DNA from 2 places in the Exiguobacterium sp. E4787 genome. Region 2 is predicted to be linked to the other one. Evidence: predicted binding sites of a transcription regulator. Region 2 holds the regulator's gene; the other holds the start of a gene.
What was found. The regulator NrdR, encoded in region 2, represses ribonucleotide reductase genes. The targets are predictions, from matches to a motif close to AACACNATATATNGTGTT.

Region 1: a site for NrdR is predicted at 5,823-5,840, ahead of KNP80_RS02755 (anaerobic ribonucleoside triphosphate reductase). Genes of this name have one in related genera too.

What each region holds. Positions count from the first base shown of each region.
Region 1 is NZ_JACSLY010000002.1:51,371-59,283, forward strand. It holds gene KNP80_RS02730 (amidohydrolase) at 1-849, opposite strand, end outside; gene KNP80_RS02735 (DoxX family protein) at 870-1,214, opposite strand; gene KNP80_RS02740 (S1C family serine protease) at 1,271-2,533, opposite strand; gene KNP80_RS02745 (fumarylacetoacetate hydrolase family protein) at 2,656-3,474, opposite strand; gene nrdG (anaerobic ribonucleoside-triphosphate reductase activating protein) at 3,529-3,984, opposite strand; gene KNP80_RS02755 (anaerobic ribonucleoside triphosphate reductase) at 3,962-5,806, opposite strand; gene KNP80_RS02760 (formate/nitrite transporter family protein) at 5,996-6,838, opposite strand; gene KNP80_RS02765 (50S ribosomal protein L25/general stress protein Ctc) at 7,047-7,712, opposite strand; gene mutL (DNA mismatch repair endonuclease MutL) at 7,876-7,913, opposite strand, start outside.
Region 2 is NZ_JACSLY010000001.1:305,363-313,275, reverse strand. It holds gene speD (adenosylmethionine decarboxylase) at 133-519, shown strand; gene KNP80_RS01650 (hypothetical protein) at 631-1,002, shown strand; gene nrdR (transcriptional regulator NrdR) at 1,015-1,482, shown strand; gene KNP80_RS01640 (DnaD domain protein) at 1,524-2,876, shown strand; gene dnaI (primosomal protein DnaI) at 2,882-3,796, shown strand; gene thrS (threonine--tRNA ligase) at 4,109-6,046, shown strand; gene KNP80_RS01625 (DUF1002 domain-containing protein) at 6,159-7,022, shown strand; gene KNP80_RS01620 (hypothetical protein) at 7,076-7,285, opposite strand; gene infC (translation initiation factor IF-3) at 7,624-7,913, shown strand, end outside.

The DNA.
Region 1 (7,913 bases), on a different contig from region 2:
ATGACGGCTCGAACGCTCGCCAATCAAGGCGCCAGGGGTGAAATCTTGCCACTCCCAGTCAATCGTCACTCCATGCAGGACTGCAATCTGGTGCAACATCGTCTCGACCCGGTCGCGTAGCTCGAGCAGTTCCTTGTTCTGTTGGGCCCGGACGTCAATCGAGAATGTCGCATTGCCCGGAATGATATTCAAATTCTCACTCCCGGCTTGGACGCCCGTCAGTTTGACCGAATGCGGCTCGAACGGCGACAAATAGATGCTTTTGAGCATCTGTTGAATCGTGAAGATGACGTCTAACGCGTTCTGACCTTGATGCGGCCGCGCACCATGAGCATCGTCCCCGCTGATCTTGCCTTTCAAGAAGAACGCGGCCCCATGTTGAATCGCAGCCGCATATTGACCGCGTTTCAGTTCCTCGAGCGGACGCAAATGAATGCCGTACAGCTGACTGACGTCTTGTAACGCCCCGTGTCGAATCATCGCGAGCGACCCGTTGCCTTGTTCTTCGGCCGGTTGGAAAATAAACCGGACCCGTTTCGGCAAGTGTTCGTGTCGCAACTCATCAAGTGCACCGAGCACCATGCTGATATTGGCATCATGGCCACATGAGTGATTGGCTTGGAACGTCCCGTCAACTTGTTGCCATAACGCGTCGATGTCGGCTCGGACAGCGATGACGTCATCTCCCTCACCAATCTCGGCGATGACGCCGGTGACGTCGGCAAACGTTTCGTGACGGACTTGCCATGACGTCAAAATATCGGCAATCGTCTTCGTCGTCTCGAATTCATTCCAGCTCACTTCGGGATGGGCATGAAAATGCTCAAACCAGTTCAATACGTTCGTCATGATCGATCCCCCATATGTACTTATATTTTTTTGACCCCTTTAATCAATACCCATTGCAGCGGCAATCGGGCCCACGTCACCCATTTCGGGAGCGGCATCTTGCCGAGTTTCGACGGTTTGAGCGCCATATTGATATTGGCCGGGAAGACGGCAATCAAAAATGCCGGTAACGTTCCCTTCACAAACCGTGTTCCCTTGTTCGTGAGCAACAGTGCGCCATAGACGACTTCGATAACCCCGCTCGCCTGGACCATGAACCGTTTGAACGGCCATGATTTCGGAATGATCGACATGAACGCCCGTTCTTGAACGAAGTGCATGATGCCGGCTCCTAAAAATAAAACACCGTATAGTGTGCGAATCAATGGAATCCCCTCCTTTTTTCTAAGCATAACAAAAAAGATGGGCTACGTGCCCATCTTTACAATGCATCCCCATTCGCATTTTGAATCTCGACATCGACCGTCTCGGTCTTGCCGTCACGAACGTATTCGATTTTGACCTTTCCGTCCGTATCGCGAATCAATTCACTCCGAAGGTCAATGAACGACGAGACGGCTTGATCGTTAATTTTCACGATAACGTCGCGTGCTTCGAGTCCGGCCCGTGCGGCCGAGCTATTCGTCTGCACTTCGACGATAATCGTACCGGCCGTCACCGACTCCGGCAAGTTGATTTGCTCGGTCAAGTACCCCGGTGGAAACTCGGACACGTCACGGAGCGACACGCCGAGCGATGGATGGTTCACTTCGCCCGTCTGTTCGATTTGGTTGATGAGCGGCAAGGCGATATCGACTGGAATCGAGAAGCCGACCCCTTCCACCGAATCGGTCGCAATTTTCATCGAGTTGATTCCGACCAATTGGCCCGATTCGTTAATCAAGGCGCCACCGGAGTTACCTGGGTTGATGGCAGCATCCGTCTGGATGACCTCGGCATTGAAATCGGCTTGTCCGTTCTCATCCGTATCGACCGGAACGAGACGGGACGTCGACGAGACGACGCCGCGCGTGACCGAGTTCTCAAACTGGCCGAGCGGATTGCCGATGGCGATGACAGTCTGTCCAGGCTTCAGTTCACTCGACTTCCCCATCGTGATGACGGATGAGACTTTGTCCGCATCGACTTCGAGCACCGCCAAGTCGTACGTGGCGTCACTGCCCATCAACTTGGCGTCCGCTGTCGATCCGTCATTGAATGTCACGGTCAAACGGTCAGCACCGTTGACGACGTGATGGTTCGTGACGATGTAAGCCGAGTCACCGTCTTTCTTATAGATGACACCCGAGCCGACACCAGCTTCGACCGATTCATTCGATAATCCGTTCGAAGCAAAATTGTTTACCGTCACGACGGCAGGTTGTGCGGTCGCGACCGCATCGATGACCGAGCTGTCCGCCGTCGTCGATGTCGTCTGGACCGGTGACCCTTCCGACGTCACGTTCGTATCAGACACGTTCGTTGGGACTTGATCGATGAACGGGAAGGCGATGGCCCCAGTCAAGACAGCACCGATTACCCCACCTACAAACCCAGGGAACATCCGACCGACGAATGAAGGTCGGGCCGGTTGTGTTGCGCGCGACGGCTCGTGTCGTTGTTCGGACGAGCCAAGCTCGGTGTCGAGCCAATCCTCGCGGCGATTTGGTTCATTTGATTCTGTTGGACGATCGTTGCGTTCCATGTGTAATCATCTCCTATATGATGTCTCCTCTTTTGTTATACCCTTAGTATAAGAGGCATAGTCATCGTTGTGCGGAAATGAGACATCGATTACAAGATTCTTCACAATTTGCGTCAATTGGGTCAGACGATAACGTTTTTTAACGTCCCGAGTCCCGTGATGCTCACTTCGATTGTATCCCCAGATTGGAGATAGACGGGCGGTTTCATCCCATGGCCGACCCCCGCCGGCGTACCGGTGGCGATGATATCACCAGCTTCTAGCGTCATCCCTTTCGACAACGTCCGAATCAACTCTTCAATTGGACGAATCATGTCCGCTGTCGACCCGTTTTGGCGTGTCTCACCGTTCACGACCGTTTGAATCACAAGTGGAAACGAGAGCTCATCCGGTGTGACGATATACGGTCCGAGCGGACAAAACGTGTCGAACGATTTACCGCGGAAAAATTGGACGTGCTGTTTTTGAACGTCCCGGGCCGTGATATCGTTCAAAATCGTATAGCCGAAAATATGGGCGTCGACGTCGTCGATGTCCCGCCCTGATTTTCCGATAATGACGGCGAGCTCGCCTTCGTAATCGAGTTGGTCGGTCAGTTCGGGATGACGTTCGACGACAGCCCCTGGTCCAACGACCGAAGTCGGAGCTTTCGTGAAGATGACGAGTTTGCCGGCTCCCGCCGTATCCATCTCTTTCACGTGTTCTTCATAGTTCTTGCCGATACAGATTACGTTTTTGAGTGGTCGGTATGGCGCGACGAGCGTGACGTCGGTCAATGGGATCCGAGGTGCGACGTCCAAATCGACATCCGGTTTAAACTCCCGCGCGATGACCTCTAACAACGAAGTCGTATGTAATTGGTCACTGACGTCATAAACAAACTCCCCTGCCACGACACCGACCCTTTGCTCTCCTTCAACTTGAAAACTACACCATTTCATCAAAATTCCCCCTTTTTTGCTAGTATACAAAAAATCGGGACGCGACGGTCCCGATTACGCTTTGTTCAAGAAAATAATTCGCTGATTGCTCGACCCCCGAAATCGGAGCGACCGGTCCATGAGCGGCTGTTCGAAACGACCGTCGACAAGTACATCGGCACGATCGAGCACGCTCGTGACGTACTCATCGTCCATACCTTGTAACTGTTCGAACGTATAGCCTGTATACACCCACACATTTTTCTGAAGTGCCTTGCACCCGTCGACGAGCCGGGCTAGTGCTTCCGGTTGCAGGAACGGCTCTCCGCCCGAGACGGTGACACCGTCCCAACCGGATTGTTCGATTCGGGTGAGCAGGTCCTCGACTGGTACGTCTTCCCCACCTCGCGGGTTCCATGATTCCGGATTGTGACATCCAAGACAGCGATGAGGGCATCCCGCCGTAAAGATGACCGTGCGAATGCCTGGACCGTCGACAACCGATTCGTCAAGTACGGATAGGACGCGCATGATGCTTCACCCTCGCTCGTTCTTCATCTCGTTTCGCCGAATTCCATCGGTCCATCGTGCCGACCAGATAGCCGGTGATGCGACGAATCCGTTCAATCTGCTCTTCCTCGCCACACGTCGGGCACGCGGCATCGATCGTTCCCTCGAGGCCGCAGTTACCGCACCGGTCGACGGGATGATTAATCGATCCGTAGCCGACGTTTTCGGTTCGCATGAGCCGGACGATCGCTTCGACCGCTTCCGGGTTATGGGCGAGCGACCCGTCGACTTCGACATAAGTGATATGACCCGCGTCACAGAGCGCATGGTACGGTGCCTCCAACCGAATCTTGTCACGAATCGACACTGACTTGTATACCGGCACATGAAACGAGTTCGTATAAAAGGCGCGGTCGGTGACACCCTCGATCATCCCGAACGCCTGCTGGTCCTTCAATACGAACTTCCCAGACAATCCTTCGGCCGGCGTGGCCAAGAGCGAAAAATTTAAATCGTGCTGCTCTGCCGCCTGTCTCATCCGATCACGTAAATGAGTGACGATATCGAGTCCGAGACGTTCCGCTTCCCGTGAATCGGCATGCGTGCCGCCTGTGAGCACGCGTAGCGCTTCGGCGAGACCGATGAAACCGACGGACAACGTCCCTTGCTTCAGTACATCCCGTAGCTCTTCTTCCGGTTGGAGTCTCTCGCTGCCCCTCCAGACGTGTTGAGCGTAAAGGAAGCGGAATTCGTCGGCATGACGCTTCGCTTGATAGTCGTACCGTTCGAGCAATTGATCGATGGCGACGTCGACGTAGGTGTCGAGCGTCTCATAAAATGTATGGATGTCCGGAGCGACGAGCGCCATCTTGACCAAGTTCAAGGTCGAGAACGATAAATTACCTCGTCCAATCGATGTCTCGGCGCCGTGACGATTCCCCATCACTCGTGTCCGACACCCCATATAAGCGACTTCTGAGTCATGGCTCCCATCATAATATTGCAAGTTGAACGGGGCATCGACGAAGGAGAAGTTCGGGAATAGACGCTTGCCCGTCACGCGACAGGCGAGTCGGAACAAGTCGACGTTCGGGTCGGTTTCATGAAAGTTGACACCCTCTTTTACTTTAAAGATTTGAATCGGGAAAATCGGCGTCTCCCCGTTACCGAGCCCTCGTTCGGTCGCATGCAACAACTCGCGGATGAAAATCCGGCCCCAACGGCTCGTGTCGGTCCCGTAGTTGATGGAGACGAATGGCACTTGGCCGCCTCCTCGCGAATGCATCGAATTGGCATTATGGATGAACGCTTCACACGCTTGATAGGTCGCTGTGATTGTCTCGGTCTCAGCGACTTCGAGAAGTTGCTCGGTCGACCATTCGACCGGAAGCTTCTTGAGACGCTCCAGTTGACGTTCATACGTCTTTTCGACGTATGGCGCTAAATCGACATCGAACATCGGGAACGCTTGACCCCCGTGTTGCATATTCTGGTTCGCTTGAAGAATGATCGAAGCGAGTGCCATCGCCGAACGGATGTCCTGGGGTGGTCGAATCGTCCCGTGACCGGTATGAAATCCGTTCGTCAACAACTCGCCGAGCGGGATTTGACAACACGTCGTCGATCCCGTCACGTAATAGTCGGCGTCGTGGATGTACAAAAAGTTGTCTGCGACGGCCTGACGTGTCCTCTCTGACAACAAATACGTTGTCGACAGCTGTTTCGATACTTCCGAGGATAATCGTGCCAGTTTGCCAAGTGGTGATTTCCCGTCGACGTTGGCGTTCTCTTGTACGAGATCTTGATCTGGGAGAACACAGACATCTTCATAAAGCTGGAGCATGTTCACTCCGCATCACCTCACTATATATTGATATGAATCGAGTTATGAACTCGATTCAATTCCATATATAGATTATGTCATGTTTGAGCATGGAGATGTGGAGTCTAAATTGTGAGCGTTGGTTGTGATATAAACGCAAAAACAGCCAAGCCCGCATATGGACTCGACCGTTCTTTCAAGTGACCCAACTTATAATTCTTTAGCTGGTTTCACGATTTTTAATTCAACTTCTTCTTTTTCCTCTGACTCTTGAGCTTCGCGCAAGCCTTTCGCGTTCAACCACGTATAGATCGCACCCATGAACAAGGCGCCGCCGATGATGTTACCGAACGTGGCCGGAATCAAGTTGTGGATGGCGCCGGCAAAGCTAATCGCCTCAGGGTGTGGGACGACGAGCGTGAGCGCAAATAAGACGAAGTTGGCGATGACGTGATCAAATCCTGACGCGAAGAAGACGGCGACGAGGAAAATCATCGAGAAGATTTGAGCGAACTCATTTTTCATCTGTTTTGGTAAGAAAATCGCGAGACAGACCATCCAGTTACAGAAGATGGCACGGAAGAAAATCTCGACCGTCGTATGATGCATCTTGCTCTCGACGACCGCGAACAACCAGTTATCCATCCCGAGTTCTTGGATGACGCCGGTCGGGGCGAGCAACAAGGCGAACAAGACGCCACCGAGCGCGTTCCCGACGAAACAAAGTAACCAGACGAGCATCGTGTCGCTGAGCGTCGTATAGCCGCGTAACGTCGACGTCGTGAAGTACATTGTGTTCCCCGTGAACAGTTCGGCTCCGCCGTAGATGATCATGACAAGGGCGATCCCGAATGAGAACCCGCCGATGAGTGTCGTGAACGGCGAATCGATCAAGTACATCCCGTTGACGACTTTAAGTGTGAAGATTGAAGCGAATCCGATAAAGATCCCCGCGAGCATTGCCCGTAAAAAGTATTCCATTGGCCGATAATGAATCATTTGCGAAGATGCCTGAGCTTTTTTCCGTAATGATTCGAGTGCATGGATTTCCATTGATGCCATGTCACAAACCCTTCTTTCTGTTTGAATGAACCCATATAATAAGAACGAACATGTGAAATCATTAACAATATAAGCCCGAATCCAATAAATTGCAATCGACCTTGGACCATGTTGACACATTTTTCACATCGTAATCGTTTACATATGTCGGATTTGTGACGAAAAAAACGACCCTTCGCAAAGGGTCGTTCGATCATGATTATTCTTTGCCTTCAGACTTCTCTTCAGACGCTTCAGAAGTTTCGTCAGCTGACTCTTCAGTCGCTTCGGTTTCACCTTCTGTCGTTGTCTCTGTGTCTGCTTCAAGCTCCTCAAGCGAGACCGGCTCGTTCACAGATGCGATTTGAAGCTCACCATCCGAGACGATTTCATAGTCTTTATTCTCTGGAATGTCAGCTACCGTGACCGAATCACCGATACCGAGTTCAGACACATCGAGTTCGATGCGTTCAGGAATGTTGGCCGGTGTCGCCGATACCGTTACTTTATAGAGCGTTTGCGCCAAGAAGCCGCCTTCTTTGACACCTTTAGCGTCGCCGACGAGTGTGACGTCCGCTTCGACTTCCGTCGCTTCGTCCATCTTTACAGCCATGAACTCAACGTGCTTGTATTCGTTCGTGAACGGGTCAACTTCTGTCCCGTGAACGAGCGTGTTCACTTTCTTGCCGTCGATGTTCAACTCGATTAACGCGTTGTCACCGTGTTCGCGGAGAATCTTGCGAAGTGCCATCTCCTCGAATGCAACTGGTGTGCTCTCGACTTTATAGCCGTATACGACACCTAGTACTTTACCTTCTTTACGCAAGTTTGCGCGGACCGAACGTGGTCGTAATTCTCGTTTCGTTACTTTAAGCGTGTCTGCCATAATCTTTTCCCCCTACTGGTTTATCGATCATGTCTACATCTTGAGGGTGAGGCAGTGAAAAAGCCACCTCTCAACCTCGATGCGTTGAGTGACATGTGTATATTGTTCCCATAGGCACCCGGACATAAACGTTACAGCCGGTTAAAAAAAGATTACAAGCGTGTCACATAACCCGTTTGAACAACTTCTCAAGTTCGTACG
Region 2 (7,913 bases):
TCTGACAAACGCAACTTAAAGGGTTAGGACCTCTTTGGACTAACTTGCCCCCGTGGTTGTGGGCGATTCAGGCACAAAGTGAGTGATCATCAACTACTTTGAGACCATTGATGTAAAGGGGGATCCACTAATATGGATACTATGGGACGTCACATTATTACAGAACTTTGGGAGTGCAATCCCGACAAATTGAACGATATTGACTACATCGAGCGCTTGTTCGTCGATGCAGCACTTCGTTCGGGCGCTGAAGTCCGCGAAGTCGCTTTCCACAAATTTGCGCCACACGGTGTAAGTGGAGTCGTTATCATCTCAGAATCACACTTAACGATTCACAGTTTCCCAGAGCATGGCTACGCATCAGTCGATGTGTTCACATGTGGGGACCGAATTGATCCGGCCACAGCTTCGCAGTACATCGCGGAAGGCTTGGAAGCAAAAGTTCGTGAGGACGTTAAACTTGATCGCGGAATGGGGCCGATTCGTGTTCCGGAAGCACAAGTTGCAATCAGCAAATAATCAGATTGACCTTTTGAGGCTGGCCGAATTTCGGTCAGCCCTTTTAATTGTTTTGTTAACCGCTTAATTTTGATATGCTTAACCTATATAAATAAGGTGTCGAGGTGGATAATGGGATTATTGGATAAGTTTCAAACACATGTCCAGACGGACGATTTGCATAAAAATGAGGCGCTACGCACACGTTACGTAGCAGCATCGCCGACCGCCGTGCTCACATGGCTCCGCGAACGGATTGAAGCACAAGGACAAACGGTTCGCCGGGTCGATGCAGACCGGGGCGAAGTGGCGTTTTACGGTGACGGCTGGGATGCACTGGCGACAGTCATTCAAGTGGATGGCGGACGCACGGCTGTCGACTTCACGTTGAACCGTGACCAGATGCTCGGACCGGACCTTGGTCAAATCGTCACCGCATACTATGAGGCGCTACAAGTGAAGTTCCCGCTCCGCGCCATCGGGAATCAATCTGTTGAACGATAAGGAGGGCTGAGCATGCGTTGTCCTAAATGCGATCATAATGGAACGAGAGTGCTCGACTCCCGACCAGTACAAGATTTCTATTCGATTCGTCGCCGTCGCGAATGCGAGGAGTGCGGCTATCGCTTCACCACGTTTGAAACGGTCGAACAGACCCCGCTCATCATCGTTAAAAAAGACGGGAATCGGGAAGAGTTCAGCCGGGAGAAAGTACTTCGCGGGATTATTCGGGCGTGCGAAAAACGACCGGTCACGCTAGAGCAACTCGAAGGCGTGGTCACGAAAGTCGAACAACAGTTACGCGCGCTCGGTCAGTCCGAGATTCCGAGTGAGCAAGTCGGTGAGCTCGTGATGAATGAATTGGCACGTGTCGATGAAGTTGCCTACGTCCGCTTCGCGTCCGTCTATCGCCAGTTCAAAGATATCTCTGTGTTCTTTAAAGAACTTGAAGATTTAATGAAGCAAGAAAAATCGACCAACTAGAGGGGCGGCCTGCTGGTCGCCTTTTTCAGGGGAGACCTATCATGGAAAAAGAACGAATCTTGTACGGGACTGACGAACTGTTGATTATGAGCACTGGGCTCATCGATCGCGAGTCGTATCAGTCGTTGTACCACTTATATCAGCCGGTCATCGGTGTGAAGGCACTTGCGATGTATCAGACGCTTTGGAGCGAGCTCAAGCCCGGGAAGATGAAATCGAATTATATGTCGCACAGCGCGCTCTGTGAAATGCTAGATTACTCGATTAACGAGCTGACGGACTGTCTGTTTCGGCTCGAGGCGATTGGTCTCGTCCGGACGTATAAGACGAAAGACGAGCGTTTGACTCAGTACGTATATCAATTGCGTGTCCCGCTCGCACCCCATACGTTCTTGAACGACGGACTGTTGTCGAGTTTTCTTTTCTATAAAGTCGGGGAAGTTCGCTTCAAACAGTTGCAAGGACGATTCACGATCGATCCATTGCCGGCCGGGATTATCGAGGTGACGAAAGACTTTAATGAAGTGTTCGACGTCAAAGGTGTCAATCACATGGCGTTCACCCAAAAGAACTACGAGAAACCCGACCGCGCCAAAATCGAGATCAACTATACGTTCGATATGGAAATCGTCAAAAAACTGACGAACTTCCCCGTCGGCTTTTTCACGAAGAAGCTCGATGAGACGATCACGAAGCTTGCCTACGTCTCACAAATCGATGAAGAGACGATGGCCGAGATGTTGAAGGAGTATTTCGTCCACGAGGCGTATCTACCACTCAGCGAGCAAGAGAAACGCGACGGCTGCCGCCAAATGGTGTTGCAGTTGAAGAAGAAACAAACGCGACATCGGAAAGTGAAGTTGGACGAGACGGTAAAAGCAGAAATCGGTGATTTGCATGACGTGACGGTCATGGAAGAAGCGCATCCGCATCAATACGTGTCGACGTTACGGAAGACGCCACAACTGTCGAAGAGTGATGAGCAACTCATTATCGATCTCGTCGATACGCTCGGGCTCGCACCAAGTGTCATCAATGCATTGTTCTATTACTGTATCGAAGTGAAGAAGCAGACGCGGCTCAGTGAGAACTATGTCATGCGGATCGCGACGAGTTGGAAGACGGCGGGCTATTTAAACGCCAAAGACGCGTTGGAACAAGAAGCGACACAAGATGCGCTCATCGAGAAGAAACAGCAGAAACGGGAAAATGTGCAACAGCGGACGACCGTCGGCTCGAGACGCAAAGACAAGACCGAGATGCCGAAATGGCTCGAAGACGAGGCGAAAGAGCAACGGACGTACGATCAAAAACGAAAACAAGAGCTCGAGGCATCGGTCCCAGACGACGCGGAACTCGTTAAGCTGTTGAATGAATTGAAAGAGAAAGGATGAGGGACATGGAACGCATCAATCAAACGCTCGCCCAAATGATGAACCGGAAAGAAGTGCGGGAAGCGTACGAATCGATTCGCCGGCGCACCCTCGAACATCCAGAAGTCGTCGCTTTTTTAAAGGCGCATCCGGAGTTAGACGAGACGGCGGTCGAAGTCGGCTTTACGAAGCTCAGTGAATATGCGGAACAGATGGACGGTAAGAAGCTCGTCGAGGAGCAAGCCGTCATCCCGGGCCATCAGCCGGTGCTCTATGTCGACCTCGGTCAAATCGCAATCCGTTATGAAGAGACGGTGAAGCATCGTCAAGCACGGCGCCAAAAAGAGATGGACCGGAAGTTCAAGAGTCTATTCTTGCCGGAGGAAGTGCGAGAGGCGAGCTTTGAATCATTCGACTGGTCCGATGACGCCCGTAAAATCGCACTCCGTGAATCGATGCGGTTCGTCTCAGGCATGAAGACCCGCCAAAAAGTGAACGGTTTATACCTTCACGGTAGCTTCGGCGTCGGGAAGACGTACTTGCTCGCGGCGATTGCTAATGAGCTGAAAGTGGCGGACATCGAGACGATCCTTGTCCACGCCCCGGGATTCGTCTCGGAAGCAAAACGGAAAATCCGGACCGACTCGTTCGATTCGTTTTTGACGTCATTCCAACACGTGCCGGTGCTATTGATTGATGACATCGGGGCCGAGGCAATCAGTCCGTGGGTACGGGATGAACTGTTCGGGATCATTTTACAGTATCGCATGATGCATCGCTTGCCGACGCTTTACAGCTCGAACTTTAGCGGAGAAGAGCTCGAGACCCACTTCTCAATCGACGGTTCGCCACAGAACAAAATGAAGGCGCAGCGGCTTATGCAGCGCATCTCGACGACGACGACGCAAATTGAGTTAAAAGGTGAGAATCGACGGCGGTAAAGGGATTGTATTTCTGGAACGAGTTGACTATACTAATAAGCATATAACCGATGCATTGAAGAGGACATGAGACGTCGTAACGGGTTTCAAAGCGAGGGAAGGCTGGTGAGAGCTTCCTAAACACGCCGATCGCCTTACTCCCTCCGAGCACCGTACGGGTCAATCGTGCGGCGATTCACACTCGTTATCGTGTGTTCGAGCCAAGCGGATTGCTTGGGAACGAGGGTGGTACCACGAGAATCAAAGCTCGTCCCTTTCATAGGGATGGGCTTTTTTTATTTATTTTTAAATGTAGAGAGGGGAAGTTGACACATGATTCAATTGACATTTCCAGATGGGGCCGTCAAAGAGTTTGAGGCCGGAATCACAGCAGAAGAAGTAGCAGGTTCAATCAGTCCAGGGCTTCGTAAAAAAGCAATCGCGGCAAAAATCGACGGTGAGATGATCGATTACCGTCGTCCGATTGAACAGGACGGCAAAATCGAGCTCGTCATGCCTGACTCAGAAGACGGCATCGATTTGATGCGCCACTCGTCAGCCCACTTGATGGCCCAAGCCATCAAACGGTTGTACGGCGAAGAAGGTAGCATCTACCTCGGCATCGGACCAACAATCGAGAACGGGTTCTATTATGATATCGAGATGGACCGCCGCATCAACGAGGAAGACCTTCCAGAAATCGAGAAGATGATGAAACGAATCGTCGATGAGAACTTGGACATCACTCGCGAAGTCGTCTCGCGCGACGAAGCGCTCGAGCGCTATAAACAGCTCGGAGACCCGCTCAAAATCGAATTGATTGAAGATATCCCGGCGAGCGAGACGCTTACGATTTACCATCAAGGCGAATTCTTCGACTTGTGCCGCGGACCGCACGTCCCGTCGACATCGAAATTGAAAGTGTTCAAGTTGATGAGTGTGGCTGGCGCATACTGGCGCGGCGACTCGGATAACAAAATGCTCCAACGGATTTATGGAACGGCATTCGCGACGAAAGAGCAACTCGCGGAACACTTGCGTCTGCTAGAGGAAGCGAAAGAGCGCGATCACCGCAAGCTCGGGAAAGAACTCGATCTCTTCTTCGTGTCGCAAGAAGTCGGCCAGGGTTTGCCGATGTGGCTCCCGAAAGGTGCCTCGATTCGTCGTACGGTCGAACGTTATATCGTCGACAAAGAGCTCGAGCTCGGGTATCAGCACGTCTACACACCGGTCCTCGGTTCGGTCGACCTGTATAAGACATCGGGTCACTGGGATCACTATCAAGACGATATGTTCCCGAAAATGGAGATGGACAACGAAGAACTCGTCCTTCGTCCGATGAACTGTCCTCACCACATGACGATCTATAAACATGAGCCGCGCTCATACCGCGAACTCCCGCTTCGCATCGCCGAGCTCGGCGGTATGCACCGTTACGAGATGTCAGGGGCGCTCACAGGCCTCCAACGCGTCCGTTACATGGTGTTAAACGACGGGCATACGTTCGTCACACCTGAGCAGATGAAGCAAGAGTTCAAAGATATCGTCCATTTGATTCAAGAAGTGTATGCCGACTTTGGCATCAAGGATTATCGCTTCCGCTTGTCGTACCGTGACCCGGCCGATAAAGAGAAGTACTTCGACAACGATGCGATTTGGGAAACAGCCCAACGTCAATTGAAAGAGACGATGGATGAGCTCGGTCTCCCGTATTTCGAAGCGGAAGGCGAAGCGGCGTTCTACGGACCGAAGCTTGACGTCCAAGTCCGGACGGCGCTCGGCAAAGAGGAGACGTTGTCGACGGTCCAACTCGACTTCTTGCTCCCTGAGCGATTCGACTTGACGTACACAGGACCAGACGGCAAAGACCATCGCCCGATCGTCCTTCACCGTGGTGTCGTCTCGACGATGGAGCGTTTTGTCGCTTACTTGATCGAAGAGTATAAAGGAGCGTTCCCGACATGGCTCGCCCCGGTTCAAGTCAAATTGATTCCTGTTTCGCACGTTCACGACGAATATGTCGCAGAAGTGAAGGCAGAGCTCGTCAAGCGCGGTGTCCGTGTCGAAACGGACCTCCGTGACGAGAAGCTCGGCTATAAGATCCGAGAAGCACAGATGAAGAAGATTCCGATGACACTCGTCCTCGGTGATAAAGAGCGCGATGAGCGTGCGGTCAACATCCGCCGCTACGGACAGCAAGAACAAGTATCGGCCACACTCGATGCGTTCTTGGCATCCCTCACAGAAGAAATCGCGAACCGTTCACGTTAATCGGTCGACCATCCTTCGCCGGAAGGGTGGTCGTTTTTTCGGTCTCAAGACGGATGCGGAACGAGTGATGGAAACGTAAGGTAGAAGAAAGGAGTGATTCATTTTGAATTATATGAAACCATTAGTGGCGTTGACGATCGGTTCGGTCGTCGCGACAAGCATGATTCCAAAAGTAAACGCAGAAGCCATCGTCGATGACACGATTGTCACACTCGGTGAATCATTATCAGCCAGCCAACGGGATTGGGTGCTCGAACGAGTTGAGGCACCGGCTGGGATTGAACCGATCATCACGACCGCGGCCGATGAAGATAAGTACTTAGGGGATGCCGTCCCACAAGCACAGCGCGGCGGAGGTATGTATTCATCAGCCCGTATCAAACTGACTGACGGGACTGGACTCGATATCAAAACGGAGAACGTGACGTGGGTCACCGAAGATATGTATGCGAACGCACTCGTGACCGCTGGTGTCACCGATGCCGACATTTACATCACATCTCCGATTCGTGTCACCGGGACGTCGGCCTTGACGGGCATCATGAAAGCGTACGATCAGACAGCGGAAGAGACAGGAATCCAATTGTCCGAAGAGCGGAAAGACTTGGCGCAGGAAGAACTAGCTGTCACGTCTGAAATCGGGAAGACAGTCGGTCAAGAGGATGTGGCCGGTCTCATGAACGAGATCAAAGCTGAGATTGCGAACAAGGCACCGGAGACGAACATTGAGATTCGCGATATCGTCATCCAAGTGTTGAATCAAAACAATGTCCAATTGTCTGATACGCAGTTAACGCAATTGACGACGCTGTTTGAAAACATGCAACAAGCGAACCTAGACTGGGGCGCAATCAGCAACGGGCTGCAAGGTGCCGGACAAGACGTCCAGGCGTTCCTCGAGACCGAGGAAGTCCAAGGTTTCTTCGCCCGCTTGTTCGATGCACTCAGCAACTTCTTCAAGTCGTTGACGAATTGATTTACATTGACCACGTGACAAATGGTATTGAAAAAAGGGCGAGCGCCCTTTTTTCAATACCATCGTTTATGGATATAGTCGCGAGCGGACTCATGGTCGTCGACAATCTTCAATGTGATTCGGTTCATTTCTTCTAATAAGTCCGTCAAAATCGCTTCGAGCTTGGCATCACTCACCTCATGGTGGCGCATCGTCTCTTGTACGATGTGTTTGATTTGGTCATGATAATCATGGTCGTCTTTCACTTGCTTTCTCCAAGACACGGTCCATCCCTCCTTTTTTATTTTATTCCCTTGGAAAAGGTATTGCGAAACAGCGAAATGACTGTTATCATCATAAAAGTGTGAGCTACCAATTATTCATGCGCGAATTCTTGACATCTTAATCCTATTGGTGTTAAGATGACATAGTGATTAAATACAACAAAGCAGAAGCGCCCGCTTCTCACCTCGTCCGAACAGATTCGGTCAGGTCCATCATGTACGTGAAGCAGTCGAGCCTTGGTCTCTGCTGTATCCGAAATGATGTGTGGGCGGGAAACTGCCGACGCTTTTTTTATTGCCATGTTGTCTTATCAATCTAAAACTCGTGCAACCGCACGATGGAGGTGCTAACCATTAGCAAAGAGCTCTTTATCAACGAAAACATTCGTGCCCGTGAAGTTCGCTTAATTGGAGCGGACGGTGCACAACTCGGTGTGCAATCGCGTAATGAAGCATTACGTTTAGCAGAAGAGGCTGAACTCGATCTCGTCTTGGTCGCCGACAAAGCTAACCCACCGGTCGCTAAAATCATGGACTATGGGAAATACCGTTTCGAACTCCAGAAAAAGGAGAAAGAAGCGCGTAAAAACCAAAAGGTCATCCAATTGAAAGAAGTGCGCCTCAGCCC